One region of the Umezawaea sp. NPDC059074 genome, then DNA from elsewhere that is predicted to be linked to it. Evidence: riboswitches for the same ligand, from Rfam matches in the RefSeq annotation. Region 1 holds a riboswitch; each other region holds the start of a gene.
What was found. A riboswitch is a leader RNA that binds a small molecule or an ion and turns the genes downstream of it on or off. The one in region 1 is predicted to bind thiamine pyrophosphate.

Region 2: linked by a shared signal. The riboswitch ahead of thiO (glycine oxidase ThiO) and the one ahead of ACFWW9_RS37125 (thiamine ABC transporter substrate binding subunit) in region 1 are both predicted to bind thiamine pyrophosphate.
Region 3: linked by a shared signal. The riboswitch ahead of thiC (phosphomethylpyrimidine synthase ThiC) and the one ahead of ACFWW9_RS37125 (thiamine ABC transporter substrate binding subunit) in region 1 are both predicted to bind thiamine pyrophosphate.

What each region holds. Positions count from the first base shown of each region.
Region 1 is NZ_JBHYHC010000128.1:10,631-20,541, reverse strand. It holds gene ACFWW9_RS37150 (outer membrane lipoprotein carrier protein LolA) at 1-1,053, shown strand, start outside; gene ACFWW9_RS37145 (ABC transporter ATP-binding protein) at 1,050-2,057, shown strand; gene ACFWW9_RS37140 (ABC transporter permease) at 2,054-2,890, shown strand; gene ACFWW9_RS37135 (ABC transporter ATP-binding protein) at 2,852-3,850, opposite strand; gene ACFWW9_RS37130 (ABC transporter permease) at 3,850-5,451, opposite strand; gene ACFWW9_RS37125 (thiamine ABC transporter substrate binding subunit) at 5,427-6,467, opposite strand; TPP riboswitch at 6,458-6,571, opposite strand; gene ACFWW9_RS37120 (4a-hydroxytetrahydrobiopterin dehydratase) at 6,603-6,896, shown strand; gene ACFWW9_RS37115 (glycoside hydrolase family 88 protein) at 7,036-8,064, shown strand; gene ACFWW9_RS37110 (mannosyltransferase) at 8,021-9,253, opposite strand; gene ACFWW9_RS37105 (DUF6218 family protein) at 9,523-9,911, opposite strand, start outside.
Region 2 is NZ_JBHYHC010000005.1:147,240-157,150, reverse strand. It holds gene ACFWW9_RS04310 (GntR family transcriptional regulator) at 1-281, shown strand, start outside; gene ACFWW9_RS04305 (MFS transporter) at 743-2,242, shown strand; gene ACFWW9_RS04300 (threonine/serine dehydratase) at 2,239-3,195, opposite strand; gene ACFWW9_RS04295 (hypothetical protein) at 3,297-4,028, shown strand; gene ACFWW9_RS04290 (S1 family peptidase) at 4,470-5,633, shown strand; gene thiE (thiamine phosphate synthase) at 5,736-6,377, opposite strand; TPP riboswitch at 6,424-6,535, shown strand; gene thiO (glycine oxidase ThiO) at 6,542-7,543, shown strand; gene thiS (sulfur carrier protein ThiS) at 7,540-7,740, shown strand; gene ACFWW9_RS04270 (thiazole synthase) at 7,743-8,504, shown strand; gene ACFWW9_RS04265 (MarR family winged helix-turn-helix transcriptional regulator) at 8,586-9,029, shown strand; gene ACFWW9_RS04260 (VanZ family protein) at 9,026-9,556, opposite strand; gene ACFWW9_RS04255 (DUF1707 domain-containing protein) at 9,593-9,911, opposite strand, start outside.
Region 3 is NZ_JBHYHC010000005.1:136,398-146,308, forward strand. It holds gene ACFWW9_RS04200 (AAA family ATPase) at 1-2,031, shown strand, start outside; gene ACFWW9_RS04205 (LytR C-terminal domain-containing protein) at 2,035-2,679, opposite strand; gene ACFWW9_RS04210 (DUF3263 domain-containing protein) at 2,676-2,975, opposite strand; gene ACFWW9_RS04215 (peptide deformylase) at 3,111-3,695, shown strand; gene ACFWW9_RS04220 (dihydrofolate reductase family protein) at 3,705-4,268, shown strand; gene ACFWW9_RS04225 (YdeI family protein) at 5,366-5,959, opposite strand; gene ACFWW9_RS04230 (LysE family translocator) at 6,113-6,718, shown strand; gene ACFWW9_RS04235 (hypothetical protein) at 6,705-7,439, opposite strand; TPP riboswitch at 7,561-7,687, shown strand; gene thiC (phosphomethylpyrimidine synthase ThiC) at 7,679-9,334, shown strand; gene thiD (bifunctional hydroxymethylpyrimidine kinase/phosphomethylpyrimidine kinase) at 9,336-9,911, shown strand, end outside.

The DNA of each region.
Region 1 (9,911 bases):
CCCGCCGGCGCTGGGCCCGCACCTGTGCTGCCTCAGGTCGACGCGCAGTCGCTCGTCGAGTCGGTGCTCACGGCCAAGCCCGCCGCGTTCGGCGGCACGGTCGACGTGAACAACAGCCTGGGCATCCCGGCCATCGCCGGTCTGCCGCAGCTGTCCGACGGCGCCAGCCAGGTCCGGATGTGGACGGACGGCCAGGGCAAGGCCCGCGTGTCGCTGCCGACCGGCGGCTCCGAGCGGACCATCGTCGACGACGGCACGACGCTCTGGTCGTGGAACTCGGAGACGCAGACCGTGACCAAGACGCCGCACGGCGCGGAGGCCGCGAAGCCGGACATGGGTCTCGGCCTCGGGCTCGGCCAGGACGGCAAGCCGCTGGAGCCGGTGCAGCTGGCGCGCGACGTCGTGTCCGAGATCGAGAAGTCCAGCGTCGTGACGGTCGACGGCACGGCCCGCGTGGCCAACCGCCCGGCCTACGAGCTGGTGCTCACGCCGAAGCCCACCGAGCGGACGGTGCTGCGCGAGGTGCGCGTCGCGGTCGACTCGGAACTGCGGATGCCGCTGCGCGTGTCGCTGCTGACCAACGGCACCGACGAGCCCGCCGTCCAGGTCGGTTTCTCCGAGCTGACGGTCGGCGCGCAGGACGCGGCGCTGTTCCAGTTCACGCCGTCGGCGAGCGCGAAGGTCGAGGAGCAGAAGCTCGAGGCCCCGTCCGACCAGGACAAGGCCGACGCCGAGAAGGCTCTGGGCGAGGCGTCGCCGCAGGTCGTCGGCGACGGCTGGGACACCGTGATCGTCGCGAAGACCCCGGCCGAGGCCCTCTCGGGCGTGCAGCTCCCGGCCGAGGACAAGCCGGAGCACCGCGGCCCCGGCGCGAGCGGCGCCAACCCGCAGGACCTGCTGAAGCAGCTGGGCAAGCAGATCAGCGGCCCGTGGGGCAGCGGAACGCTGATCAGCACCAAGATCGGCAACGCCCTGCTCGCCGACGACGGCCGGATCGCGCTCGGCGCGGTGCCGGAGCAGGTGCTGACCGAGGCGATCGGCCAGGTGAAGTGACCACTTCGACCAGCGCACGGGTGGAGTCCGCTTCGGCGGGCTCCACCCCGGTCCTCGCCGCGCGCACGCGAGGACTGCGCAAGACGTACGGCAGCACGGTCGCGGTGGACCGGGTGGACCTGGACCTGCCCGAGGGCGCGGTGCTGGGGATGCTCGGGCCGAACGGGTCGGGCAAGACGACGACGATCCGGATGCTGCTGGGGCTGGTGCGGCCCACCGAGGGGACGGTCGAGCTGCTCGGGCGGGCGTTGCCCGACGGGGCGGCCGCGTCGTTGCCGCACGTCGGTGCGCTGGTCGAGGGGCCGGGCTTCCACCCGTTCCTGTCGGGCCGGGAGAACCTGCGGCGCGTCGCCGCGTTCGAACCGCTGCTGGCGACCGGGTCGGTCAAGCAGGCCGTGGAGGACGCCGTGGAACGCGTCGGGCTCGCGCAGGCCGCGCACCGGCGCTACCGGGGCTATTCGCTGGGCATGAAGCAGCGGCTCGGGTTGGCGGCGGCGCTGCTGGTGCCGCGCAAGCTGATCGTGCTGGACGAGCCGACGAACGGCCTCGACCCGGCGGGCACCCGCGAGGTGCGGAAGGTCATCGGCGACCTGCACGCGGCGGGCAGCACGGTGCTGGTGTCGTCGCACCTGCTCAGCGAGATCGAGGCCACGTGCACGCACGTTGCCGTGCTGCACCGGGGAACCGTGGTGGCGCAAGGGGAACTGGCCGAGCTGCTGCACTCCGACAGCACCGCGCTCCAGGTGACGACGTCCGATGTGGACAGTGCGCTCACCGCGCTGCGGGCGGCCCGGATCTCGGCCCGCCCGTCCACCGAGGGCGTCCGGGTCGAGCTGATCGGCACGACCGCGCCCGCCGTCTTCCAGACGCTCGTGCAGGCGGGCGTGGAGATCCACGAGGCCGTCCGCCAGCGCACCGGCCTCGAGGAGCTGTTCGCCCGGCTCACCGAGGCCGAGGAGTCCGACCACCTGTCCGCTGTGGACACCAACGAGGGGGCACGATGACCACGGCTGTCGCCACGCGCGCCCCGTTGACCCGGCAGCTGCGCTCGGAGCTGCGCTGGATCGTGCGCCGCCCGCGCACGGTGATCGGGTTGGGGCTGCTGTGCGTGGTCCCGATCCTGGCCGGTGTCGGCCTCTGGTTCGCCGTCGACAACACCCAGGGCCCGGCCGGTCCGGGGCTCGCGGCGATCATCGCGGGCAACGGGCTCGTCCTGCCGATCTTCACCCTGTTCCTGTCGCTGCCGTTGCTGCTGCCGCTGGTCGGCGCGATCTGGGCGGCCGACGGCCTGGCGGGCGAGGCCAACAACGGCACGCTGCGCGGTCTGCTGGTCGCGCCGGTGGGCCGGATCCGGCTGCTGGGCATCAAGGCGTTCGGGATCGCCGTCATGTCGCTGTTCGCGGTGACGCTGATGGCCGTCGTCGGCGTGATCACCGGTGTGGCCCTGTTCGGCATGGACGGGATGCTCACGGTGTCCGGCACGACGCTGTCGACCGGCGCGGCGCTGGGCCGGATCGTGCTGACGATCCTGCTGGTGACGTTCCAGATGTGGGCCGTCGCCGCGGTGGCGCTGGCGATCTCCGCGTGCACCGAGCACCCGCTGGTGGTGATGGCCGCGACCATGGCCGGGCTCATCGTGTTCGCCGTGCTCGGCGCGTTCAGCTCGCTGGACTGGCTCCAGCCGTACCTGATCACCTCGGCGTGGAACGGCCTGACCGACGTGATGCGCGACCCGATGCCGACCGGGGAGCTGTGGAACAGCACCGGGTTGGCCGCGTGCTACCTGGTGATCGGCCTGTCACTCGCCACGATCCGCCTGGTCACCAAGGACGGCTAGCCCGTCCGGGTCGACGACGAGTCGCACCCGATCGCCGAGCGCCGGTGGCTCGGCGATCGGGGCGACGGCTTCGAACTCCTCGTCCCGCACGGTCACCAGCAGCCGCACGTGGTCGCGGCGGTGCACCCGTTCCTCCACCACGCCTTCCAGCGGCCCGTCGGGGTCGACGCGCAACGCCGTGGAGCGCAGTCCGACGCGCCCCGGAACGGTGATCCCCAGCAGCTCCAGCGCCAGGTCCGCGGGCAGGATCTTCCCGCACCCCAGGAACTTCGCAGTCTCCACGTCGACCGGCGACCGCCACACCTCCGTCGGCGGCCCGACCTGCCGGATCCGCCCGGCCCGCATCACCGCGACCCGGTCGGCGAGCGTGAACGCCTCGTCGTGGTCGTGCGTCACGACCAGCGCCGTTGCCCCGGCCTCGCGCAGCAACCGCGCCAGGTCGACGGCCAACTGCTCGCGCAACGCCCGGTCCAGCGCCGACAGCGGCTCGTCCAGCAGCAGCAAGCGGGGTCGAGGGGCCAACGCCCGCGCCAGCGCGACGCGCTGCTGCTCGCCGCCGGACAACTCCGTGACCCGCCGCTTCTGGTAGCCGCCGAGGCCGACCAGTTCGAGGAGTTCGGCCACGCGCTTGTGCCGCGCCTCGGCCTCCACGCCGTGCATCCGCATCCCGAACGCCACGTTGCCCGCCACGTCCCGGTGCGGGAACAGCTGCCCGTCCTGGAACACCAGGCCGAAGCCCCTGCGGTGCACCGGGACACCGGCCAGGTCCTCGTCGTCCCACGCCACGACGCCCGCGCTCGGCCGTTCCAGGCCCGCGACCGCGCGCAGCAGCGTCGACTTGCCGCAGCCGGACGGGCCGAGCAGCGCCACCACCTCGCCGTCCGCGACCTCCAGGTCGACCTCGGCCACCGCTTCGACGGCGCCGTACCGGACGCCGACCCCGTCGATCCGCAGCGACATCAGAACTCCCCACTGCTGGGCACGCGCAGCTTCTCGATCAGCAGCACCGCGGCGACCGTGACCACCATCAGCAGCGCGCACGCGGCGTACGCCATCTGGCTGTTGAGCTGGCCGGGCCGGGACATCAGCCGCGCGATCACGATCGGCAGCGTCGGCGACTCCGGCCGCGCCAGGAAGCTGGTCGCCCCGAACTCCCCCAGCGCCACCACGAACCCGAACCCGGCCGCCGCCACCAGCGACCGCCCGGCCAACGGCAGGTCCACCTCGCGCCACACCCGCCACGGGCTCGCGCCGAGCGTCGCGGCGGCCTGCCGCAACCGCTCGTCGACCGCGCGCAGCACCGGCAGCACGATCCGCACGATCAGCGGCGTCACGACCAGCGCCTGCGCCAACGGCACCAGCACGGGCGACGTGCGGAGATCACCGGGCAACGCGTCCATCGTGATCAGGTACCCGAACCCCACCGTCACCGCGGACACGCCCAGCGGCAGCATCAACGCCGTGTCGAGCGCTTCCCCGATCCCCCAGGGCGTTCGCCCACGCCGCAACCCGACCAGCACGACGGCCGAGAACACCCCGATCGTCAACGCCAGCAGCATCGCGTCGGTGGCCGTGCGCACCGAGTTCATCGCCGCGTCGACCCCGGAGACGGCCAACGTCCCCCGCTCCCCCGTCCCGGTCAGCGCCCGGTACCCCGCCAGGCTCCAGCCGTCCACTGTGGACAGCGACCGCACGACCAGCCCCACCACGGGCACCAGCAGCGTGAGCACCACGGCGAACGCCGCCGCGACCACCCCCCACTCCCCACCGGTGGGCCTGCGCACCACGTCCGCCTGCCCGCGCAACGACAACGCCGTCTCGCGCCGCCGTCGCGCCAGCCCGCCGAGCAGCAGCACCGCGAGCACGGCGGCGAACTGGAGCAGCGACAAAGCCGCGGCCCCGGACAGGTCGAACAGCTCGACCGTGCGCAGGTAGATCTCGGTCTCCAACGTCCGGTACCGCGCCCCGCCGAGCACCAGCACGACCCCGAAACTGGTGGCGCAGAACAGGAACACCACCGACGCCGCCGACCCGATCGCGGGCAGCAACGACGGCAGGACGACGGACACGAAGGCACGGGGCCGGGACGCGCCCAGCGCCCGAGCGGCGTCCTCGGCCCGCCGGTCGGTGTGCGCCCACAGCCCGCCCACGGTCCGCGCCACCACGGCGACGTTGAAGAACGCGTTGGCCAGCACGATCGGCAGCACCCCGCCGTCCGGCCACAACGCCCGGAAGGCCAGTCCCACCACCACGGTCGGCAGCACGAACGGCACCATCACCGCCGCCCGCACGAACCCCGAGCCCGCGACCTTGCAGCGCGCCAGCAGGAACGCCACCGGCAACCCCGTGACCAGCGCCAACACCGTGGACGCGGCGGCCTGCCCCAGCGTGAACCCGACCAGCTCCCACGTCGAGGCGGCCGTCAGCGCCTCCCCGACACCACCGTCACGCAGCCCGAGGTGCACGATCGCGAGCACCGGCCAGGCGAAGAAGACCCCGAGGAAGACCAGCGGGACCAGCGCGGCGAACGCCCAGCTCAGCCCACTACGAGCGTGCGCCACTGGGACACCCACTGCTCGCGGTTGGCGCTGACCTGCTCGGCGGGCAACGTCTGCGACGCGCTGGGCAGCGGCGCGGCCTTCTCCCACGACTCGGGCAGCTTCACGCCTTCCCGAGACGGGTACACGTACATCTGCTCCGGCACGTCGGCCTGGAACTGCTCGGACAGCAGGAAGTCCACGACCTTCTTGGCGTCCTCGGGGTTCTTGGCCCCGTTCAGCACCCCCGCGTACTCCACCTGGCGGTAGCAGGTGTCCAACACGGCCTTGGTGCGCGGCGCGCCGTCCTCACCGATCTCGGCGGACGGCGACGACGCGTAGGACACCACGATCGGCTTCGGCCCCTTGCCCGCGGACCCGGAGAAGTCCTGGTTGTAGGCCTCTTCCCAGCCGCTGACGACCTTGACCCCGTTGGCCTTGAGCTTCGTCCAGTACTCGGTCCAGCTGGTGGGCCCGTACTTCCCGATCGTCCCCAGCAGGAAGGCCAGCCCCGGCGACGACGTGGCCGGGTCCTCGACCACCAGCATGTCCTTGTACTTCGGGTCGACCAGGTCGTCGTACGACGTGGGCTCCGGCACGCCTTTCGCGGCCAGCCCGGCGATGTCGACGTTCAGGCACACGTCTCCGACGTCCACGGCGTGCAGCTTGTTGCTGCCGTCGACCTGGTACCGCTGCGCTCCCTTGGAGGCCTCGGGGCTCGCGTACTCCGCGAAGACCCCTTCCTTCAACGCCCGCGAGGCGAACGTCGAGTCGACGCCGAAGGCGACGTCCCCGATCGGGTTCGCCTTGGTCAGCACCAGCTTGTTGGTCAACGCCCCGGCGTCGCCGCTGGCGACCTGCTTGATCGTGATCCCGGAGGAGGCCTTGAACGCGTCCAGCGTCTCCTGCTTGGCGACGAACGAGTCGTGCGTCACCAGCGTGACCGTGTGATCGGAAGCGGCGGGCGCGGACCCCCCGCTGACGGAACAACCCGCCACCAGCGACAAGCAGGCGACGGCGACAAGAACGTGGCGAAGCATCAGTCTCTCCCTACACCGGCATGATCCGGATCAGGTTGGACGGTCGAAGGCTCGCGCGCCTTCCTCTCAGCCCGGCGCAGCACCGGACTCCCGTGGTAAGCGGCAGCGTACGCGACTCGGTGGGACCATCAGGCCATGGCCGAACTGATGACCGACGACCAGGTGACCGAAGCCCTGCGGAGCCTGCCGAGTTGGAGCGCGCAGGAGAACACGCTGATGCGGATCGTGGAGCTGACGAGCTTCCCCGAAGCCATCCAGGTGGTGAACCGGGTGGCCGAGATCGCGGAGAACAACGACCACCACCCCGACATCGACATCCGCTGGCGCACGCTGACGTTTCGCGTGAGCACCCACTCCAAGGGCGGGGTCACGGCACTGGACATCAGCCTGGCCAGCGAGATCGACGGCGTGCTCGAAGCACTGGCCTGACCGGTCGCCCGCCGGGTCCACGGCGTTGGACCGGAACGTTCCCGCAGCTCAGGGTGTCCGTTTCGGTCCCTTGCGTGATCACCCGCGACCCGCTTCGATGAGATCACCGCCGCCTCCGCCCCAGGAGGCACCAGTGCTGATGTCGTTTCGGAGGACCGCGCTCGCCGTGGTGGGCCTGCTCGTGAGCGGGCTGGCCGTGGCGCCCGCGGCTTCCGCCCAACCCGCACCCACCGCCGGGTGCGGGGTCACCGACCTGATGATCAAGGCGTCCACCTACTGGGTGGCCACCGACACCGACCAGGCCGCGAACAACTGGTCCAACGCCCTCTTCCACGTGGGCAACCTCGCCCAGGTCCGCACCACCGGGATCAGCAACCACAAGACGTGGCCGTGGACCGAGGCGAACCAGTGGCTGCTGCCCGCCGATCCCGCGAAGCCCTTCGCCCCGGACGCCCAGGCGTCCGGTGAGGCCTACCTGGACGTCTGGTACTTCCACCAGGAGAACCGGGTGCTCGACCCGTTGCGCGCGAACCTGGCCGCCGAGGCCGAGAGCGTCGCGAAGGGCGGCACGAGGTACTGGACCACCCCGGACGCCCTGAACCTCTCGCTGCCGTCGTTCACCCGGATCGGCGTGATGGACTCGAACCAGGCGCTCCTGGACGCGTCCCGAACGTTGTTCCGCGATGCCAAGCGCCGCCTGTTCAGCGACCTGACCGGCCTGTGGCTGGGCAACGCCCAGGCCAACGGCTTCGCCGCCTCCGGCTTGGCGAAGGCCGTCCTGGCCCTGCCCGACGGTCCGCTGCGAGCCGAGTACGCGCGGACGTTGAAGCGCTCGGCGGAAACCCTCCGCTGGCTCCAGCGCCCGGACGGCTTCTGGAACGCCGAACTCCTCTTCGGCGGCAAGGAGACGAGCAGCACGGCCCTGATCACCTACGCCTTGGCGGCGGGCATCAACGCGGGCGTGCTCGACAAGGCCGCCTACCTGCCGATCGTGCGGAAGGGCTGGGACGCCCTGACCAAGTCCGCTCTCCAGGACTCCGGCAGGCTCGGCTACGTCCAGCCCCGCGGCTCACACCGGCCGGCGAACGCCGACGACAGCGCCGCCTTCGCCGTGGGCGCCTACCTCACCGCTGGTCAACAGGTTGCGGCTCTGACTCCAGGCTGCTGACGGCTTCGGTCTGCGGGTCCCCGAGGGCCCGCAGGCCGACCGCCACGGCCACCAGCGTGAGCAGCCCGGCAGCCGGGTAGACCCATCCCAGCAACGACTCCCACCACGGCCGGGAGATGATCCAGATCGAGTCCTGCCAGATCAGCAGGAACGAGATCAGGAAGCTCCCGATCGACACCACCCACACCACGGCGGTGATGTTGACCAACCGGTGCCGGTTCGCGGGCCCGTACAGCAGCCACATCAGCGCGGGCATCGCCCACACCCAGTGGTGGCTCCACGAGATCGGCGACACCAGCAGCCCGAACACCTGCACCACCACGATCGCGGCCAACGTCTGCCGAGCCCGCAACGCCTCCCGCAACGCCCACAGCATCAGCACGACGGCGACGGCACACCCGGCCAGCCAGATCGGCCCGCTCTGCACGTCGTACCCGACGGTCCGCGACAGCGCGCCGCGCAACGACTGGTTGATCGACGACCCGACCGGGCCGATGCGGGTGGCGTCGCCGAGCAGGTGGAACCAGTACTCCTTCGACAGCTGCGGCGCGATCAGGAACCCGAACCCGACCGTCAGCGCGAACGCCACGACCGACCAGATCGCCGCCGCGAACCGCTTCGTGCCCAGGAAGTACACGCCGGACACCGCGGGCGTCAGCTTGATCCCGGCGGTCAACCCCACGCCGAACCCGGCGACCCACGGCCGGGTGCTCGCCATCGTGGCCAGCAGCACGGCGGCCAGCAGCAGGTTGATCTGCCCGTAGTTCAACGTCGTGCGCACCGGCTCGACCCAGATCGCCAGCGCCGTCCACAGCATCGCGCGCCGGGACAGGTGCTCGGCGTCGATCATCTTCAGGGCCGTGCGGATCAGCCAGAACAGGCACGCGAGGCACAGGATCTGCCAGAACCAGCGCGCCACGCCCCACGGCACCCACGACAGCGGCAGGAACACGAACGCCGAGAACGGCGGGTACGTGAACGGCAGCGCGAACTTGTCGGAGAACTCGCTCAGGCGCCAGTCGTAGAGGAATCCGGTGAACAGCTCCGGCGACCCGTTGCGGTAGACCATCAGGTCGATCATGGTCATCTGCGTCTGGAACGCCACCATCGTCAGCTGCCCGAGCAGCGACAACGCCAGCAGCCACGGCGCGACGGCGAGCACGCGGGCTTCCACGGCGCGCGGGTTCACGCGGGGCCTCCTCGGGTGGGGAACTGATTCCAGTGTGAAGTAGGTGACTCGGGGAGCAAAAACGGGGTACCCGAACGTCATGACAGGTGGGAGTCACACAACCACGGGAGAATCATGACCACGGACATCGTGGTGGCGCTCGTCGCCGCTGTCGGAATGCTCTTCACCGCGGGCGGCGTGCTGGCACTGGCCGCACGCGACCGCCACCAGCTCCACTAGCCGCTCATGGGGGACCGTCCCGCTCGGGACCGTCCCCCATACCCGGCCCCTCACCCAGCCGCGTCGGCCACCAGCCGCTCCCACCGCGGAGCCAGCGCCGACGGCTCACCGAACTTCTCGCGCAGGTAGTCCCGGCGCTCCAGCGCCACGGCGTTCTCCTGCCACCTCCGCACCACCCATTCGCCCAGCCCGCTGACCAGCCGCGCCTGCGCCAAGGCCTCCGACACGTCCGTCGGCGGCACGAACCGCGCCCGGCGCCGCAGCTCCTCCAGGGTCGCGGGCAGCGGGTCCGGCAGCGTCACGGGCCAGCGCAGGTCACCGGACTCCAGGTGCGCGGCCTGCTGCTGCGCGACGACCTCCGCGTACCCCTCCCGCGCCTCGGCCACCTCCCCGAGCACCTCGGGCAGCGTGACGACGACCGGCTCCACGGCCCGTCCCG
Region 2 (9,911 bases), on a different contig from region 1:
GGTTCCGCGGCCTGCGCCGCTACCTCGCCCCCGGCACCTCGCTCTACCAGGTGCTCCGGGAGCGGTTCGGCGTCGAGATGGGCCACGCCGAGGAGACGATCGAGACCGCTCTCGCCAGCCCCGAGGAGGCCGAACTCCTGGGCGCGGACATCGGCCTGCCGATGCTGCTGCTGTCGAGGCACTCGTTCGACACCGAGGGCAACCCCGTGGAGTGGGTGCGAAGCGTGTACCGGGGGGACCGGTACAAGTTCGTGGCCACTCTCAACCGCCCGGCGGGCTGATTGTCGACAAGCCGCTCCGCGCTCGTCGCGGAGCGGCTTTTCCGCACTCGTGAACGGCCATTCGGCGCACTGGTCATAACCACGTCGGCGCAGGTCAGATCGATCCGGAAGTCCACTTTCGGACAACGTGACACTAGTTCGCCTATCCGGTTTGGCGATGGAGCCCGAAACTGCCGGACCCCCTCCGCGGGCGGTAATTCGGGGGCGTTCCCGATCAGGGGACCTCGGTGTCGCAGTGGCCTTGTTCACCGGTTTGGGCCCGTCGTGGACACCCGGCCGTAACACCTCTGGGCTGCGGTCCCGGCGGCGGATGAACCGGCCGCGGGCCCGGCCAAGCGTCCCATAGGGTGAAATTCGGGCCTGAGTCCCATAGGGATTTCGAATGGCTCGTGGCGTTGTCGTGACCTTCCCGGCACCGGCTCGACGGAGCCCGCGCCACCGGACGGGGTCACAATGGCGCCGTGGTGACCACCGAAGTGATCGTCTGGGGCACTCCCAGGGCCAAGGCCGTGCTCGCGACCACCATCGTCGGCTCGGGCATGGCGATGCTGGACAGCACGATCGTCAACGTCGCGCTGCCGAAGATCGGCGAGGAGCTGCACGCGTCCGTCGCGGGCCTCCAGTGGATCCTCGACGGCTACCTGCTGTCCCTCGCGGCGCTGATCCTCGTGGCCGGGTCGCTCGGCGACCGCTACGGCCGCAGGCGCATGTTCACCTTCGGCGTCCTCTGGTTCGGCGCGGCCTCGCTGCTGTGCGGCCTGGCGCCCACCACGGAACTGCTGGTCGCGGCCCGCATCCTCCAAGGTGTGGGCGGCGCGCTGCTGACGCCGGGCTCGCTGGCGATCCTCCAGTCCACGTTCGCCCGCAAGGACCGGTCGCGGGCGATCGGCGCGTGGTCGGGCCTCGGGGGCATCGCGTCGGCCGTCGGCCCGCTCGCGGGCGGCCTGCTGGTGCAGGCCGGGAGCTGGCGGCTGGCGTTCCTCATCAACGTGCCGATCGCCGTCGTGTGCGTGTGGATGGCCCGCAGGTTCGTCCCGGAGTCCCGCGACGAGACCCTGACCGGCCACCCGAACATCCTCGGCTCCGTGGTCGGCGCGCTCGGTCTCGCGGGCCTCACCGGCGCGCTGGTCGAGGCCCCCGCACGCGGCGTCGGCGACCCGCTGGTCCTCGGAGCGGCCGTCGTCGGGATCGTCGGCTTGATCGCCTTCGGCCTGCTCCAGGTCCGCGGCCACACCCCGCTCGTCCCGCCGCAGCTGTTCGCCAACCGCACGTTCGTCCTGGCCAACGCCCTGACGTTCCTGATGTACGCGGCGCTGGGCGGCGTGCTGGTGCTGATGATCCTCCAGCTCCAGGTGTCGCTGCACTACTCGCCGACGGCCGCGGGACTGGCCGGTCTGCCGATCACGATCATCATGCTGGTGCTGTCCGCGCGGTCCGGCCGCCTGGCCCAGCGCGTCGGCCCCCGCACCCAACTGGTGGTCGGACCGCTCCTGGTCGCGACCGGCATGCTCCTGCTGCGCAACGCCGAACCCGGAGCCACCTACCTCACCGGCGTCCTCCCCGGCATCGTCGTCTTCGGCCTCGGCCTGGCCACGGTCGTCGCCCCCGTCACGGCCACCGTGCTCGCCGCCGCCCCCGACCGCTTCGCGGGCGTCGCCTCGGGCGTGAACAACGCCGTAGCCCGGACCGGCAGCCTCGTCGCCGTGGCGGCCCTGCCCGCGCTGTCCGGGCTCACCGGCACCGCGTACACCGATCCCACCGCGATGACGGCGAGCTGGCAGAAGGCCCTGCTCGTGTGCGCGGGCGCGGCCGCCGTCGGCGGGCTGCTGGCGCTGGGCACGGACAACGACACCCTCCGCGACACCCCGCCCCAGCCCGACGCCGAGACGCCCGGCCCCGGCGACTGCCACTCGTGCGGCGTCGAGGGCCCGCCCACGCACGTGCGGGCGGGTCGGACCTAGACCGCCAGGAGTTCCGCCAGCAGCTCCGGGTCCAGGTTCCCGCCGGACACCACCGCCACGGTCCTGCCCAGCGGCAGCTCGTCCCGCCGGTTGAGGTAGGCCGCGACGACGACCGCGCCGCTGGGCTCGGCGATCAGCCGCGACCGCCGGGCCAGCCACGCCACGGCCGCGCGGATCTCGTCCTCGGACACCGTCACGACCCCGTCGACCAGTTCCCGCATGTGGCTGAACGTCAGCTCGGACGGTTCGGCCCGCAGCCCGTCGGCGATCGTCCTGGCCCGCAGCGCGGGCGGCCACGAGGCCGACCGGCGGCCCGCGCGGAGGCTGTCGGCGGCGTCGGCGGCCAGCGCGGGCTCGACGCCGATGACGCGGGCGTCCGGGCACAGGGACTTGATCGCCACGGCCACCCCGGAGATCAGCCCGCCACCGCTGACCGGCACCAGGACGGTCTCCACCGAGGGCAGGTCCTCGGCGATCTCCAGCCCGACGGTGCCCTGCCCGGCGATCACGTCCACGTGGTCGAACGGCGGGATCAGCGTGGCCCCCCGCTGGTGGGCGAGGTACCGGGCGCGGGACTCCCGTTCCGGCATCGGCACCACGTGGACCTCCGCGCCGAGCGCGAGGGTGGCGTCGATCTTCATCTGCGGCGTGTTGTCCGGCACGACGATCGCCGCGGGCACGCCGAACAGCGCGGCCGCGTGGGCGACGGCCTGGGCGTGGTTGCCGCTGGAGTAGGCGACCACCCCCAGCGCTCGGACGTCCTCGGGCAGCCGGGCCAGCGCGTGGTAGGCGCCGCGGATCTTGAACGCGCCCACGGACTGGAGGTTCTCGGGTTTGAGCCACAGCGGTCGGTCGGGGTCGGCCCACGGACACGGCAGGAGCGGGGTTCGCAGCACGGCGGGGGCCACGAGGTCGGCCGCCGCCCGGATGTCGGAAATCGTGACCAGGCGCACCAGGAGATGATGCGTGGTGGTCCTCACCTCCGACCAACCGACACGGCGGTCGACCCGTCCACCTCTCGGACGAGCAGGAAACCGGCTAGCAGTTGAGGATCATGAGCGAGGAGAACGAGAAGAAGACCGGACTGGACCTCAAGCCCGCGCAGATCGCCGCGGGAGCGTTGGCCGCGGTGACCGCGGCCTTCCTGGGATCGAAGTTGAACGTCGCCGGCACTGTCGCCGGCGCCGCTGTCGCCAGTGTCGTGAGCACCATCGGCAGCGCGCTGTACCAGAGCTCCATCGAACGGACCCGCGCCTCGGTGCGGCGGGTCGGCAGCAAGGCGTGGGTGGTAAAACCGGCAGCCGGCCGGACCGATGCCGAGGTCGTCGAGGAGATCGAAGAGGACAAGGTCCACACGGTCCCCGTGACCGAAGTGGACACCGAGGACAAAACACCGGAAACCCGGCGCTGGCCGAGGATCGCGGCCGGGGCGCTGCTGGTGTTCGTGCTCGGGATGCTGGCCGTGACGGGTGTCGAGTGGGTGCGCGGCGCACCGCTCTCCGGCGGCACCGAGGGCACGAGCCTCGGCGCGGTCGTGGGCAAGCCGACCGACCGCAAGCCCGAGGCCCCGCCGCCGAGCGGGGCGTCCACTCCGGACGCCCCGAGCGCCACGACCCCGCCGCCGAGCACGACCTCCGGAGCGCCCTCGACGACGACCGGGTCGAGCGCGCCGAGCACGTCCTCGCAGCCCTCGACGACCCCGTCGTCGACCGCTCTGCAGACGAGCGAGGCGCCCCCCGTGCAGTCCACTCCGGCACCGCCGTCGAGCGTGGGAACGCCGGGGTAAACCGCCGAATCGACCAACTGGCAACAAACCCGATCCGGTGATCGTTTCATTACTCCGAGTAAGAGTTAACAGTCAATAGCTACACACCGGAGTCGAACGGTCGTGAGCTGTGACACACTTCGCCCTCAGATGGCCTCAACCGTCACAGGTCACAGGCCTATAACGTCGCTCGATCGGGTGAATACCGGTGAGTAGACAACCGGGAGGAGGGCTGTGCGAACCGTGGAAACCCCACGACGACGCGTCACTCCGAGGCTTTCCGAGGTCATTTCGCGACCCTCATCCGAACGGGCATGGCACCGAGGACGGGACGGAAGAAGTAGGAGGAGGGTGGGGCGACCCCTGCCGCCGCCCCACCACCCGTCCCCCTAGAGCCCCCGAGAGCCGGTCCCTGCAACCAGCTCACGGGTTCCCTGCACCCGAAGATGAGGGAGACGTCTAATGATCCGCACGAGTGCGGCCCGCCTCACCGGAGTTGCCCTGCTGGCGGCCGGCGCGGCGATTGCTCTCAGCGTACCGGCGATCGCCGGTCCCGCTGCGGTGAACGTGGCAAGTCCCGCCGACACGGAGAGCTACTCCCCGGAGTTGCTCCAAGCGGTCCAGCGGGACCTCGGCCTGAACGCCGACCAAGCACGCACCCGACTGGCCAACGACGCCAACTCGGGCACCATCGAGACCAAGGTGAAGGACGCCCTCGGCGACAAGTTCGCGGGCGCCTGGATCGACTCGGTCTCGGGCAAGCTCACCGTCGGGACCACGGACGCCACCAAGTCCGACACCGCCCGCTCGCTGGGCGCCGACGTCCGGGTCGTCCGGTTCTCGCAGCAGCAGCTCGCGGGCACCCAGGCGGCGCTGGACTCCCTGAAGGCGCCCGCCTCGGTCACGAGCTGGCGCGTCGACGAGGCCTCCAACACGGTCGTCGTCGAGGTCAACCGCGACAAGCGGGACGCGGCGGCCGAGGCCTTCCTGGCCACGGCCCGCGGCATCAGCCCCGCGGTCACCGTCGCGGAGACCACGGACACGCCGACGACGCTCTACGACACCCGCGGCGGCGACGCGTACTACATCGGCGGCAGCCGCTGCTCGATCGGCTTCGCGGTCACCGGCGGCTTCGTGTCGGCGGGCCACTGCGGCAGCGTGGGCAGCACCACCACCGGCTTCAACCGGGTCTCCCAGGGCACGTTCCGGGGCTCGTCGTTCCCCGGAAACGACTACTCCTGGGTGGCGACGAACAGCAGCTGGACCTCCCGTCCGTGGGTGAACCGCTACAACGGCTCCAACGTCACCGTCACGGGCTCCACCTCGGCGGCCGTCGGCGCGGCGATCTGCCGGTCCGGCTCCACCACGGGCTGGCGCTGCGGCACGGTCCAGCAGAAGAACGCGACCGTGAACTACTCGCAGGGCTCGGTGTCCGGCCTGACCAGGACCAACGCCTGCGCGGAGCCCGGTGACTCGGGCGGCTCGTGGGTCGCGGGCACCAACTTCAGCCAGGCCCAGGGCGTGACCTCGGGTGGTTCGGGCAACTGCACCTCCGGCGGCACGACCTACTTCCAGCCGGTCGGCGAGATCCTGTCGGCCTACGGTCTGACCCTCACCAGGGGCTGACCGGGCACGTCCGGCGGCGAGCAGCCTCCCTGCCCGCTCGACGCCACCCCGCGAACGCCCCCGTACCGGCACCCTGCTCCGGTACGGGGGCGTTCCGCTTCGTCAGAGCAGGGCCCGCAGCGCCCGCGCGGCCGCCTTGGGGTCCTCGGCGGCGGTGATCGCCCGGACGACCACGATCCGGGTCGCGCCCGCGTCCAGCACCTCGTGCAGGTTCCCGAGGTCGATCCCGCCGATCGCGAACCACGGCCGCTCCGCCGTCGTGGCGCGCACGAGGTCGAGGCCGGGGGCCGGGCGGCCCGGCTTGGTCGGCGTCGGCCAGCACGGGCCGGTGCAGAAGTAGTCGACGCCGGGCTCGGCCGCGGCCGCCGTCATCTGCTCGACGTCGTGCGTCGACCGGCCGATCACCACGTCGTCGCCGAGCAGCCTCCGCGCCACGGGGACCGGCAGGTCGTCCTGCCCGAGGTGCAGCACGTCCGCGTCGACCGCCGCCGCCACGTCCGCGCGGTCGTTGACCGACAGCAGGGCTCCGTGCCGCTCGCACGCCTCGGCCAGCACCTCCAGCGCGGCGATCTCCTGCCTGGCCTCCAGCCCCTTGTCGCGCAGCTGGACGATGTCGACGCCGCCCGCGAGAGCCGCGTCGACGAAGTCGGCGAGGTCGCCGCGGTCGGCGCGCGCGTCCGTGCAGAGGTAGAGCTTCGCCGCGGCGAGCCGCCGCCTGATCCGGGTTCCGTCGAGTCCTGGCACGGGTCAGGACGGTAACCGCGCCACCGATCCGTGCGCTACGGTGAAGGTGGTTCCGCACGGGAGCCCGGAATCCACCGGGCTGAGAGGGAGCGTGGTTCGCTCCGACCGTCGAACCTGATCCGGGTCATGCCGGCGCAGGGAGCGTGAGTGCCTTGGTTCCACGGGTGTCCGTGTTGGGCGGCGGTGTCATCGGCCTGTCCATCGCCTGGCGGGTCGCCGCCAGTGGTTGTGCCGTCACGGTTTTCGACGACGAGTGCCGCACCGGCGGCTCGTGGGTCGCGGGCGGGATGCTCGCCCCGGTCACCGAGTCGTGGCCCGGCGAGGAGGAGCTGCTGGACCTGGGCTCCCGGTCGCTGGCGCGGTGGCCGTCGTTCGCCCGAGAACTGGGCGACGTGGGCCTGCGCGCGGAGGGAACCCTCGCCGTGGCACTGGATTCCGCCGACGTGGGCGTGCTGGACGTGCTCGCCGACCACCTGCGCGGCCTCGGTCGCGAGGCCGACCGGCTGACCGGTCGCGAGCTGCGCGCGCTCGAACCCGGTCTGGGGCCGCGGGTGCGCGGCGGCCTGTCCGTGCCCGGAGACCTCGCCCTGGACAACCGGAAGCTGTTGTCCGCGCTGCGCAAGGCGTGCGCCGCCGAAGGTGTGGTCGTCGAACCGCGGCGGGCGACGGTGTCCACTGTGGACGCGGACGTCGTGGTGATCGCCGCGGGCGCGTGGAGCGGCGAGCTGCACCCCGCGCTGGCGCCGGTGATCCGGCCGGTCAAGGGCGAGATCCTGCGGCTGGCGGGTCGCCGCGGAGCGCTGCCGCCGCCGACCAGGACGATCCGCGCGCACGTGGAGGGCCGCCCGGTCTACCTGGTGCCCAGGGACGGCGGGCTCGTGGTGGGCGCGACCCAGTACGACAGCGGGTTCGACGCGGCCGTCACCGTCGGCGGCGTGCGGGACCTGCTGCGCGACGCGGAGGTCGTGCTGCCGGGCATCGCCGAGTACGAGCTGGTCGAGGCCGCCGCCGGGTTCCGCGCGGGCAGCCCGGACAACCTGCCGGTGATCAGGTGGCTGGAACCCGGTGTGCTGGCCGCGACCGGCCACCACCGCAACGGACTGCTGCTCGCGCCGATCACGGCGGACGTGGTGCTGACCCTGCTGCGCGAAGGAGGAACCCGGTGAAGGCACGGGTCAACGGCGAACTGCGCGACCTGCCGGACGACACGACCGTGGCGGCGGTGCTGGACCTGCTCGGCGCCCCCGCTCGCGGGGTGGCCGTGGCGGTCGACGGCGAGGTCGTGCCGAGGGCGCAGTGGCCGTCCACGGTCGTGCCCGACGGCGGCACGGTCGAAGTGCTCACCGCGGTCCAGGGAGGGTGAACGTGGACGATCCGCTGGTCATCGCGGGCCGGGAGTTCGGCTCGCGGCTCGTCATGGGGACCGGGGGCGCGGCGAACCTGTCCGTGCTCGAACGCGCGCTGGTCGCCTCGGGCACCGAGCTGACCACCGTGGCGATGCGCCGGATGGACGTCGGCGGCGGAACCGGCGTGCTGGAGCTGTTGCGGCGCTTGGGGATCGAGGTGCTGCCCAACACCGCGGGCTGCCGGGGCGCGGCCGAGGCCGTGCTGACCGCGCGGCTGGCGCGCGAGGCGCTGGAGACGAACTGGGTGAAGCTGGAGGTGGTGGCGGACGAGAAGACGCTGCTGCCCGACCCGTTCGAGCTGCTGGCCGCCGCGGAGACGTTGGTGGACGACGGTTTCGTGGTCCTGCCCTACACCAACGACGACCCGGTGCTCGCCCAGCGGCTGGAGGACGTCGGCTGCGCCACCGTGATGCCGCTCGGCTCGCCGATCGGGACCGGGCTGGGCATCCGCAACCCGCACAACATCGAGCTGATCGTGTCCCGCGCGACCGTGCCGGTGGTCCTGGACGCGGGCGTCGGCACCGCGTCGGACGCGGCGCTGGCGATGGAGCTGGGGTGCTCCGCTGTGCTCTTGGCCACGGCCGTGACGCGGGCCCGCGACCCGGAGCGGATGGCCGCGGCGATGCGCGCGGGCGTGGAAGGCGGCAGGTTGGCCAGGGTGGCGGGCCGGATCCCCCAGCGGTTCTGGGCGCAGGCGTCCAGCCCGGCCGTGGAGGGGTGATCACCCGTCGGGGTTGGTCGGGCGACGCGGCATGATGGATGCTGAACGCTTCCCGCCGCGCCGCCCCGAGGAGGACATGCCGTGACGGCCCCGAAGGCCGATGAGGTCGAAGACGCCACCGCGCGCCTCTTCCTCACCATCGGCAGGTTGTCCAGGCTGCTGCGCCGCACCGGCTCGCCCGGCCTCGGCCCCGGCGCGGTGTCCGCGCTGGCGACGCTGGCCCGCTGCGGACCGATGCGGCTGGGGGACCTGGCGCAGAAGGAGGGCGTTGCCCCGCCCACGCTGTCGCGGATCGTCGCGGCGCTCGTGGAGTCCGGGTACGTGCGGCGCGAGCCCGACCCGCAGGACGGCCGCGCCTGGCTGGCCACCCCCACGCCCGAGGGCGAGGAGATGGTGTCCGGCGTCCGCTCGGCCCGGATGACGGAGCTGCGGCGGCGGATGGAGATGCTCTCGCCCGAGCACCAGTCGGCGCTGATCGCGGCGCTCGGGGCGTTGGAGGAGATCGTGGCGGAGGAGAACCGCTAGAGGGCGGCCGCCTTTCGCTTGTCGTCGCTGAACGCCCAGGTGCACAGCCGGCCCAGCAGGACGGCGAAGAGCGCGCCGATCGTGTTGTTGGCGAAGTCCTGCGCCTCGCACACGCCCACGTCGGTGATGGCCTGGACGAGTTCCACCCCGCCGCTCACGGCGGCGCTCGCGAGCAGCACCAGCCCCGGCCTGCGGGTGGCGAGCGTGCCGAAGAAGGCGAACGGCATGAGCATCAGGAAGTTCAGCCTGGCCAGCGAGCCGGCGAGCGAGAAGTCGTTGAGCACGCAGAGCCGCAGCGGGTGCAGCGTCGTGACGCCCAGGACGCCGGGGCGGGCGATCGTGACCGCGAGGGCCAGCGCCAGCCCGCAGCCCGCCAGCACGGCGGGCACCCGCCGCCAGTCGAACTTCCGCGCCAGCGCCAGCGAGACCACGCCGCCCGTGGAGCAGCCGAGCACCAGCGCCAGGACGACCAGCGGTTGGTTGAGGATGACCTCGGCCCAATAGGCGTCCCGCGAGTACTGGTGCATGCCGTGTGAGACGTGCGGCGGGCTGCTCCGGTTGGCTCAGTCGTCTGTGCCCCAGATCATCTCGGCGAGCAGGATCAGACCCCAGATGACCAGCGGGGCCAGCGGCCAGAAGAACTTCGGTTCGCCCTGGGTGACCGACGCGACGCCCCAGATGCCGGTCATGATCACCGCGCCACCGGCCCAGTAGCCCCATTCCGCGCGGATCTTCTTCCGGTCGACCTCCTTCTTCGCCGCGGTCCGGTCCACCGCGGTGACCGGCAGGTCGGCGGTGAGGGGCGCGAGGTCGCCCAGGGTCGTCGCGGCCAGCGCGCGGCGGGTCCGCTCGTCGAACTCGGCGACGTCCAGCCTGCCTTCG
Region 3 (9,911 bases), on a different contig from region 1:
ACGCTGTCGAACCTCGGGATCGTCGAGGGGTCCGAGGTCGTCGTGGCGCCGGTGGACGTTGCGGGCGCTCGGTCGGTGACGGTGTCCGGGTCGCGGCTGGCGACGACGTCGCTGACGCCGGAGACGCTGCGGCTCGCGCTGACCGGCAAGGTGCTGACCGTGGGCGACGCCGTGTCGCTGCTGCCGCAGGACCTCGCGCCGCCGCCCGGCGTGGACGTCGGGTCGACGCGCAGCAAGCTGTCGAACGCCATCGGCATGACGTGGACCAACGAGCTGCTGACGATCACCGCGACCGACCCGGCGGGCCCGGTCGCCGTGCAGCCGTCGAGCGTGGTCGGCTGGCGCGACGGACCGCGGACCGGTGACGCCGCGCCGGTCGCCGACGGGGCGGTGGTGCAGGTCGCCGTGACCGGGCGCGCCGTGACGTCGACGTACGTGCCGCCCGCCGAGGTCGCGTTCGTGCCGCCGGTCACCGACCTGGTCGGCCAACGCGACGCCGCGAAGCGGCTCACCGAGTGGCTGGACCTGACGTTCCTGCGGCCGGACCTGCTGGCGAAGCTCGGGGCGTCACCGCGGCTGGCCGCGCTGGTCAGCGGCCCCGAGGGCGTCGGGAAGGCGACCCTCGTGCGGTCCGTGGCGCAGAGCGTGGACGCGGACGTCGTGGAGCTGGCCGCGCCGAGCATCGCGGTGCTGGAGTCGAACGCGACCGCGCAGCGGCTCGCCGACGCCGTGACCGCCGCGTCCGCGAAGGACCGCCCGGCCGTGCTGCTGCTGACCGACGTGGACGCGCTGCTGCCCGCGTCGTCCCCGCCGCCGGTCGCGACCGTCGTGCTGGACGTGCTGCGCTCCGCCGTGCGCACCAAGGGGTTGGCGCTGGTCGTCACGACCGCGCACCCCGAGTCGGTCGACCCGCGGCTGCGCGTGCCGGAGCTGGTGGACCGCGAGCTGACGTTGGCGCTGCCGGACGGCCGCTGCCGCACCGAGCTGCTGCGGATGCTGATGCGGGACGTGCCGATGGAGTCCGACGTGGACCTCGGCGCGATCGCCGACCGCACACCGGGTTTCGTCGTCGCGGACCTCGTGGCGCTGCGCCGCGACGCCGCCGTGCGCTCGGCGCTGCGGCAGCGCGACCACGACGAACCCCGCGTGGCGCAACAGGACCTGCTCGGCGCGCTGGACACCGTCCGCCCGGTCTCGATGTCCACTTCGGACACGTTGCAGACCGGCGGGCTGACGCTGGACGACGTCGGCGACATGACCGAGGTCAAGCAGGCGCTGACCGAGGCCGCGCTGTGGCCGTTGCAGTACCCCGATTCCTTCGCCCGCCTCGGCGTCGCCCCGCCGCGCGGCCTGCTGCTCTACGGGCCTCCCGGCTGCGGCAAGACGTTCCTGATCCGCGCGCTCGCGGGCAGCGGGCAGCTCAACGTGCTGTCGGTCAAGGGCGCGGAGCTGATGGACAAGTTCGTCGGCGAGTCCGAACGGGCCGTGCGCGAACTGTTCCGCCGCGCCGCGGAAGCCGCGCCCGCCATGGTGTTCCTGGACGAGGTGGACGCGCTGGCGCCGCGCCGCGGCCAGTCGTCGGACTCCGGCGTGGCGGACCGCGTGGTGGCCGCGCTGCTGACCGAACTGGACGGCGTGGAGCCGTTGCGGGACGTCATCGTGCTGGGAGCGACGAACCGGCCCGAACTGGTCGACCCGGCGCTGCTGCGGCCGGGACGGTTGGAGCGCCTGGTCTACGTGCCGCCGCCGGACGCCGAGGCGCGCGGCGCGATCCTGCGCGCGACCTCGCGCAACACGCCGCTGGCCGAGGACGTGGACCTGGACGAGCTGGCGGAGTCGTTGGACGGCTACTCGGCGGCGGACTGCGCGGCGCTGATCCGCGAAGCCGCGCTGACGGCGATGCGCGAGTCGCTGGAAGCGGTCGTCGTGACGGCCGCGCACCTGGCGAGCGCGCGCAAGGCCGTCCGGCCCTCGCTGGACCCGGCGCAGCTGGCCTCGTTGGCCGCGTACGCCGAGTCCCGCAAGCAGTAGGCGCTACTTGACGTTCTGCGTGCCCTTGTAGTCGTTCGTGACGATCACGATGATGCCGGGGTGCGCGGCCTCGATGCCGTCGAAGCGGGCCTCGACCCTGGCCTGCATGACGGCGGCGAGGGACTTCGCCGACTCTTCCTCTTCGGTGCCGGGCCGGTAGTAGACGGTCGTCGTCGGGATCTGGCCCTGGGAGTAGTTGCCGGTCTCGGCGACGTCCCAACCGGACCGCTTCACGTCCTCCGTCGCCTTCGCGGCGAGACCGGCGATGGTGCTGTTGTTGTAGACGCGCACCGGCGGCTTCGCGGCGGTCGGCTGACCACCGGGCGGTGGTGTCGCCGCGCCGGTCGTGCCCGCCGGAGGGGCCTGCGTCGTCGTCGTGGCGGCCGGGGCCGAGGTCGTGGTCGGGGCGGCCGACGTCGTCGCGGGCGGCTGCTCACCCGAGGACGCGGGCGGGGACGCGGGAGCGGACTCCGACGCGCTGCCCGCGGGCGGCTGGCTCGACGACGTGCCCGTCGCGGTCTGGTCGCCGTCGCCACCGCCGAACAGCGTGAAGACGCCGATCACCAACGCGACCAGCGCGACGCCGAGCAGCGCGAAACCCGCGGCCCGAGCCGGGTGGGAGGAACTGGGGGATTCAGGAGAACTCATCGGTGCTCGACACCATTCGGCTCGAAACCGAAGCGGCGCGCAGAACGTGCGCGCAGCCGGACCGTGCGAAGTTTGCGAAGACGTTTCACGAGCATCGGGTCGGCCGCGAGGGCCTCCTCCTTGTCGATCAGGCCGTTGAGCAGCTGGTAGTACCGGGTCGCGGACATGTCGAACAACTCTTTGACAGCCTGTTCCTTGGCGCCCGCGTACTTCCACCACTGGCGTTCGAAAGCCAGGATTCCGCGCTCCCGAGCGGTCAAGCCGTCATCCGGCTCCCCTGCCCCTGCGGCGTCCATCCGGCTCCTCGCCTCACGGTTGAGGCCATCGGGCCGACCCGTGTGATTTCCAATGGCCAATTACATCACGTGATCGTGATCGCGGTCGCTTCAACGGTCGGCGCGTCCGAACTGACACGCCGATAAGCTCACGTCATGGCTGTTCACCACATCCGGATCGCCGGTGACCCGGTACTGCACAACCCGACGAAGCCGGTAGAGGCCTTCGACGACGAGCTGCGCACGTTGATCGACGACATGTTCGAGACGATGGCGGCGGCGCACGGCGTGGGCCTCGCGGCCAACCAGATCGGCGTCGACCTGCGCCTGTTCGTCTACGACTGCCCGGACGACGAAGGTGTCCGCCACTGCGGCATCGTGGTCAACCCGGTGCTGGAGACCTCGAAGCTGCCGGAGGGCATGCCGGGCCCGGACGACGACTTCGAAGGCTGCCTCTCCGCCCCCGGCGAGTCGTACCCGACGGGGCGCGCGGACTGGGCGAAGGTGACCGGCCAGGACGGCGACGGCAACCCGATCGAGGTGGAGGGCACGGGCTTCTTCGCCAGGTGCCTCCAGCACGAGACGGACCACCTCGACGGCTACCTGTACCTGGACAGGTTGGTGGGCCGGTACAAGCGCGAGGCGAAGCGCATGCTCCGCTACAACGAGTGGGGCGTCCCCGGCCTGTCGTGGGACCCGGCCAACTCCGAGGACCCGTTCGCGGACGACGACGAGGACTAGGCGCGCGCGATGAGGAAGATCGTCTACTCGCTGGCGGTGTCGCTGGACGGCTACTTCGAAGGCCCGAACGGGGAACTCGACTGGCACCAGGTGGACGGTGAGCTGCACGCCCACATGAACACCCGGTTCCGCGAGTACAGCGCCTTCCTCACCGGCCGGGTCACCCACGACCTGATGGCCGACTACTGGCCGACAGCGGACCAGAACCCGGCCAGCACACCGGAAGAGGCGGAGTTCGCCTCGATCTGGCGCGACGTCCCCAAGATCGTCTTCACCAGGGGGACGACCACCAGCACCGCCTGGAACACCACGATCCGCCACGAGGTGGACGCGGACGAACTCCGCGCCCTCAAACACCAGCCGGGCGGCGACATGGTCGTGGGCGGCCCCAATCTGACAGCCACGTTCCAGGCCTTGAACCTGATCGACGAGTACACGATCTACATCCACCCGGTCCTGGTGGGCAACGGCAATCCCGCATTCCTGGACTCCACCACCCTGACAACCTTGGACCTGGTGCAAACCAAAACCTTCACCAACGGCGTGGTCCTTCTCCACTACCGCACCCCCTAACCCCACCAACCAAACTCCGGGCCGAGACGCCCCCGTCTCGTCGAGACGATCCCGTACCGACGAGACGGAACCGACCGGTCGCGCTCCACGGTGGGACCTGGCTGCCACGCGACCACCGCTGGATCCAGACGACCGATCACAGCGGGGCCAGCCACGCCATGCCAGCCATGCCGGACGGACCCAGACCAGGTACGGCAAGTTGGTCACGCCGGGGCGCGTCGCCAGCGGCCGATCAGCCTCACGGCGGCAGTCACCTCGAGCCGATCGCGCCAGACCGGTCACGACTGGTCGGCCACACACCATCAGGCGAGCCACGCCGGCCAAGCCGAACTAGTCACGCACACCGGGCCAGCCAGGCGAGCCACACCGAACAGCCAGCCACCGCGTCGATCGAACCGGACCAGTCGGTCGATCACTACGGCTCAAGTGGGCGCGGCGACCCAGAGCACGGCGGGGCGGACCGGCGGGGACAAGCCCAGGTCGGCCAAGTCAGCCGAACTGTTCGAACCAGACTGGCCGCATCCGATTGAGTCGACCGGTCTAAGTCGGCCGAGCAAGATCAGCCGGACCGACCAGGCAGGCCAGGCCAAGCCGGGCGGGCCAAGCCGGGCGGGGCAGCCCAAGCCACACCAAGCAGATCGGATCGGATCGGCCAAGCAGATCGGCCAGGCCTGGCCAGCCGCGCCAAGTCAGGCGAGCCGGAGCGGCCGGGCAGGCAGGCAGGCAGGCAGGCAGGTCGGCAGGTCGGCAGGTCGGCAGGTCGGCAGCCGGATCGGCTGGGCCGGATCGGCTGGGCCGGATCGTCCGTGTCAGGTCGGGTCGTGGCGGGTTGAGGGGTCAGCTTGGTTGGTTCAGGTTCCGTTTGGCCGGGTTGGGCGTGATCGGGGTGTGGCGAGTCGGGGTTGGGTGCGTCGAGGCGGTCCCGTCGATACGAGTGCGTATCGACGGGACGGTTGCGTCTTGGGAGTGGCTCGTCGGGACGGGGTGGTTGCGTCGATACGGGGGCGTATCGACGGGACCGTTGCGTCTCGGTGTGGGCCGTTCGTCGGGACGGGGGCGTCTCGACGGGGTGGGGGTGTCCTGAGGGGTGGCTGGTGTTAGGGGGTGGCGGTGGTGAGGGTTGTGAGGATTTGGGTTAGTTGGGTTGCTCGGGTGGTGGGGGTTTTGGCTTTCATCAGGCGTAGTAGGAGGGCGTACTGGTGGGTGCGGTCCAAGGACTCGAAGGCGGTTTTGGCCGTGGGGTTTGCGGCTAGTTCTGCTGCCAGGTCGTCTGGGACTGTGGCGATTCGTTGGGACAGGTAGGCGGCGTCCCAGCGGCCGTCTGCCTTTGCCGCGGCGATCGCGGCGAAGCCCGGGTCTCGCATTCGGCCGGAGGCGATGAGGGCTTCTGCCTTGTCCACGTTGACCTTGGACCACGCGCCCTTGGGGCGTCGGGCCGAGTAGCGCTGGAGGTAGTACTCCTTGTCGAGGGAGCGCCGGATGCTGTCGATCCAGCCGTAGCAGAGGGCACCGTCCAAGGCCTGGGTGATCGTGATCGACGTTTTGCCCGAGCCCTTCTTGGCGATCTTGCACCACACGCCGGCCTTCAGCTCGTGGTGGGAGTCGAGCCAGGTCACCCACTCGTCGAAGGTCGTGAAGACGATGATCTCCGCGCCGTCGAGCGTCTCCACCTGGTCCTGTTCCCGCAGCATTCGAGCCGTCCTCTCGTTGGTTCCGACTCCGATCCTGCCCGGCAAAGTGCTCACCGAATGAGCACTTAAATCAGGAGTCGAACGCAATCCAACCCCCACTCGCTCAAGTCCGGCTCGAAAAACGGCTTGCCGCACCCCCTCACCATTGAGTCCATGCTGGACAACCTGGCCGCCCTCGTCGCGGCGTCGTTCCTGATCGCCCTGTCCCCCGGCCCCGGCACGGCGCTGGTGCTGCGGCAGTCGGTTCGCGGGCGGCGCACGGCGTTGGCCACGGTCGCGGGCATGGAGGTCGGGGTCGCGTGTTGGGCGGTGGCCGCGGCACTGGGGCTGTCGGTGTTGCTCACCGCGTCCGAGGTCGCGTTCCACGTCCTGCGGGTCACCGGGGCCCTCTTCCTGGTCTACCTCGGCGTGAAGGCGCTGCTGTCGGCGCGCAAGGACAGCTCGGCGGTCGAACCGGCCCCACCCTCGAAGGCGTTCCGGTCCGGGCTGGTCGTCAACCTGGCGAATCCGAAGCTCGGCGTGTTCGCCATCTCGTTCCTCCCCCAGTTCGTTCCGGCCGGGGAAGCGGGCAAGGGGCTCCTGCTGCTGTTCGCCGTCGTCTGGGTCGTGGTCGACACGCTCTGGTACCTCGTCGTGGTCGGCGTGCTGCACCGGATCCGCGGCTGGCTCGCGCGCTCCAAGGTCCGCAAGACCCTGGAAGGCGTCTCGGGCGGAGTGCTGGTCGCGCTGGGGCTGAAGCTGGTCCTCACGCCTCGGTAGGGACCTGCACCTCGACGACTCCGGCCCGCGGCGCCCGCGGGTGGTCCAGGCGCACCTGGTGGTCGCCTCGCGCGGACTCGTCGCGCCGCCAGTAGATCTCCGGCAGCCCGACCAGCTGCACGTGGGTCGCGCACGCGGCCAGGTCCGAGTAGTGCCCGGCCAGCACGTGGGCGCGCAGCCGTTGCACCTGTCCGACCGTCGCCACCTCCCCCACCAGCAGGAACGGGATCAGCAGCCGCCACGTGGACGCCACCACGTCCCGGCTCCGGTGCGGGGCCCGCAGCACGGCCCTGGCCACGCGCAGCGCGTGCTCGGCGGGCGTGATGACGTCCCCGGCCCCGGAGTGGTGCCACGACCAGCGGGCGGCTTCGGCCATCGCGCAGCGCAGGCAGTCCAGCGCGCCCGTCGCGGACTCGACCCCGCACTGCGAGCAGGTGACCAACGTCATCGCCCAGTCGGTGCACGTCCACGAGTACCGGCCGACCTCGTCCTCCAGCACCAGCTCGGCCAGCTCGCGCTCGCCCGACCCGCCTTCGCTGAGCTGCTCGGCGGCCAGCAGCGCGTGCCAGTCCGGCAGCCAGACCTGGTCGACCAGCTCCACGCAGAACCGGCACTCGGGGTAGCCGCGACCCGCGAGGTCGCCGCACGAAGGGCACGCCGAAACGGCCGCGGGTCGTTCACCACGCCGCGCGCCGGGTGGGAACGGCTGGTGATCAGCCACGCGGAGAAAGGTACGCCGAAAGTGGCGCTTTCGCGCCGGCCGATGCGGATCAGTTGTAGGCGACCGCACCGGGCGGCGGCTAGCCGGCCGTGCCGGAGCCTGGCTATGGTCAGGAGGACAACTCAAAACACGCGGGAGCTCGCGCCGAAAGCGGGCTGAGAGGGTGGTTGTGCCGAAGGGCACGGTGCCGCCGACCGCTCGAACCTGACCGGGTAATGCCGGCGTAGGGAGGAAATGTCGTGACGGCACTTGACGACCGCTCTGTCCGACCGTCAGTCACCACCGGCCCGATCTCGGGCTCCCGCAAGGTCTACCGCGACGCGGGTGAGGGTGTGCGGGTCCCGTTCCGCAGGGTGGAACTGACCAACGGCGAGCACGTCGACCTGTACGACACTTCTGGTCCGTATACCGACTCCAACGCGACCATCGACGTCCACAGTGGACTTCCGAGGCTCAGGGCGGACTGGATCTCCGCGCGCGAGCCGGTGAACGGCGCCGTGACCCAGCTCGCGTACGCGAAGGCCGGGATCGTCACGCCGGAGATGAGGTTCATCGCGGTCCGCGAGAACATGGATCCCGAGTTCGTCCGGTCCGAGGTGGCCGTCGGGCGGGCGGTCATCCCGCTCAACCGGAACCACCCCGAGGCCGAGCCGATGATCATCGGCAAGAAGTTCCTCGTGAAGATCAACGCGAACATCGGCAACTCCGCCGTGTCCTCGTCGATCGAGGACGAGGTCGACAAGATGGTGTGGGCCACCCGCTGGGGCGGCGACACGATCATGGACCTGTCGACCGGCAAGCGGATCCACGAGACCCGCGAGTGGATCATGCGCAACTCGCCGGTGCCGGTGGGCACCGTGCCCATCTACCAGGCGTTGGAGAAGGTCGACAGCGATCCGGCGAAGCTCACGTGGGAGCTGTACCGGGACACGGTGATCGAGCAGGCCGAGCAGGGCGTCGACTACATGACGGTCCACGCGGGCGTGCTGCTGCGGTACGTGCCGATGACGGCCAAGCGCGTGACGGGCATCGTGTCGCGCGGCGGGTCGATCATGGCCGCGTGGTGCCTCGCCCACCACAAGGAGAGCTTCCTCTACACGCACTTCGAGGAGCTGTGCGAGATCCTGCGCGCCTACGACATCACGTTCTCCCTGGGTGACGGCCTGCGGCCCGGTTCCATCGCCGACGCCAACGACGAGGCCCAGTTCGCCGAGCTCCGCACGCTGGGCGAGCTCACGCACGTCGCCCGCGCCCACGACGTGCAGGTGATGATCGAGGGCCCCGGCCACGTGCCGATGCACAAGATCGCGGAGAACGTGCGGCTGGAGGAGGAGTGGTGCGGCGAGGCGCCGTTCTACACCCTCGGACCGCTGGCCACGGACATCGCGCCCGCCTACGACCACATCACCTCCGCCATCGGCGCGGCGCAGATCGGCTGGCTGGGCACGGCGATGCTCTGCTACGTCACGCCGAAGGAGCACCTGGGCCTGCCGAACCGGGACGACGTGAAGACCGGCGTGATCACCTACAAGATCGCGGCGCACTCGGCCGACCTGGCCAAGGGCCACCCCGGCGTGCAGGACTGGGACGACGCCCTGTCCAAGGCGCGGTTCGAGTTCCGCTGGGAGGACCAGTTCAACCTGTCGCTGGACCCGGACACGGCCCGCTCGTTCCACGACGAGACGCTGCCCGCGGCCCCGGCGAAGACGGCGCACTTCTGCTCGATGTGCGGGCCGAAGTTCTGCTCGATGAAGATCACCCAGGACGTGCGCCGGTACGCCGAGGAGCACGGTCTGTCCACTGTGGAGGCCATCGAGGCGGGCATGGAGGAGAAGTCCGCCGAGTTCGGCGACCACGGGAACAAGGTCTACCTGCCGGTCGTGGAGACTTCCTGACGTGAACGAGACTCCTCCACGGGTCCTCACCATCGCCGGGTCCGACTCCGGCGGTGGTGCGGGCCTGCAAGCCGACCTGCGCACGCTGTTCGCCTGCGGTGTGCACGGGATGACCGCGGTGACGGCGATCACCGTGCAGAACTCGCTGGGCGTCTCGGGGTTCACCGAGATCCCGCCGGAGGTGGTGGCGGCGCAGATCGTGGCCGTGGCCACCGACATCGGCGTGAACGCGGCCAAGACCGGGATGCTGGCGAGCGCCGCGATCATCGAGGCGGTCGCCGAGGCCTGCGACCAGGTCCACATCGGACGGTCGGGCACGACGCCGTTCGTCGTGGACCCGGTGGCCGCGTCGATGCACGGCGACCAGCTGCTGACCGACCAGGCGTTGGAGGCCGTGCGGACGCTGCTGTTCCCGCGCGCCACGCTGGTGACGCCGAACCTCGACGAGGTGCGGCTGCTCACCGGCATCGACGTGCGGGACCGGCCGCGGCAGCGGGACGCCGCGAAGGCCCTGTTCGACCTGGGGCCGGAGTGGGTGCTGGTCAAGGGCGGGCACATGTGGTCCGACCCGGAGTGC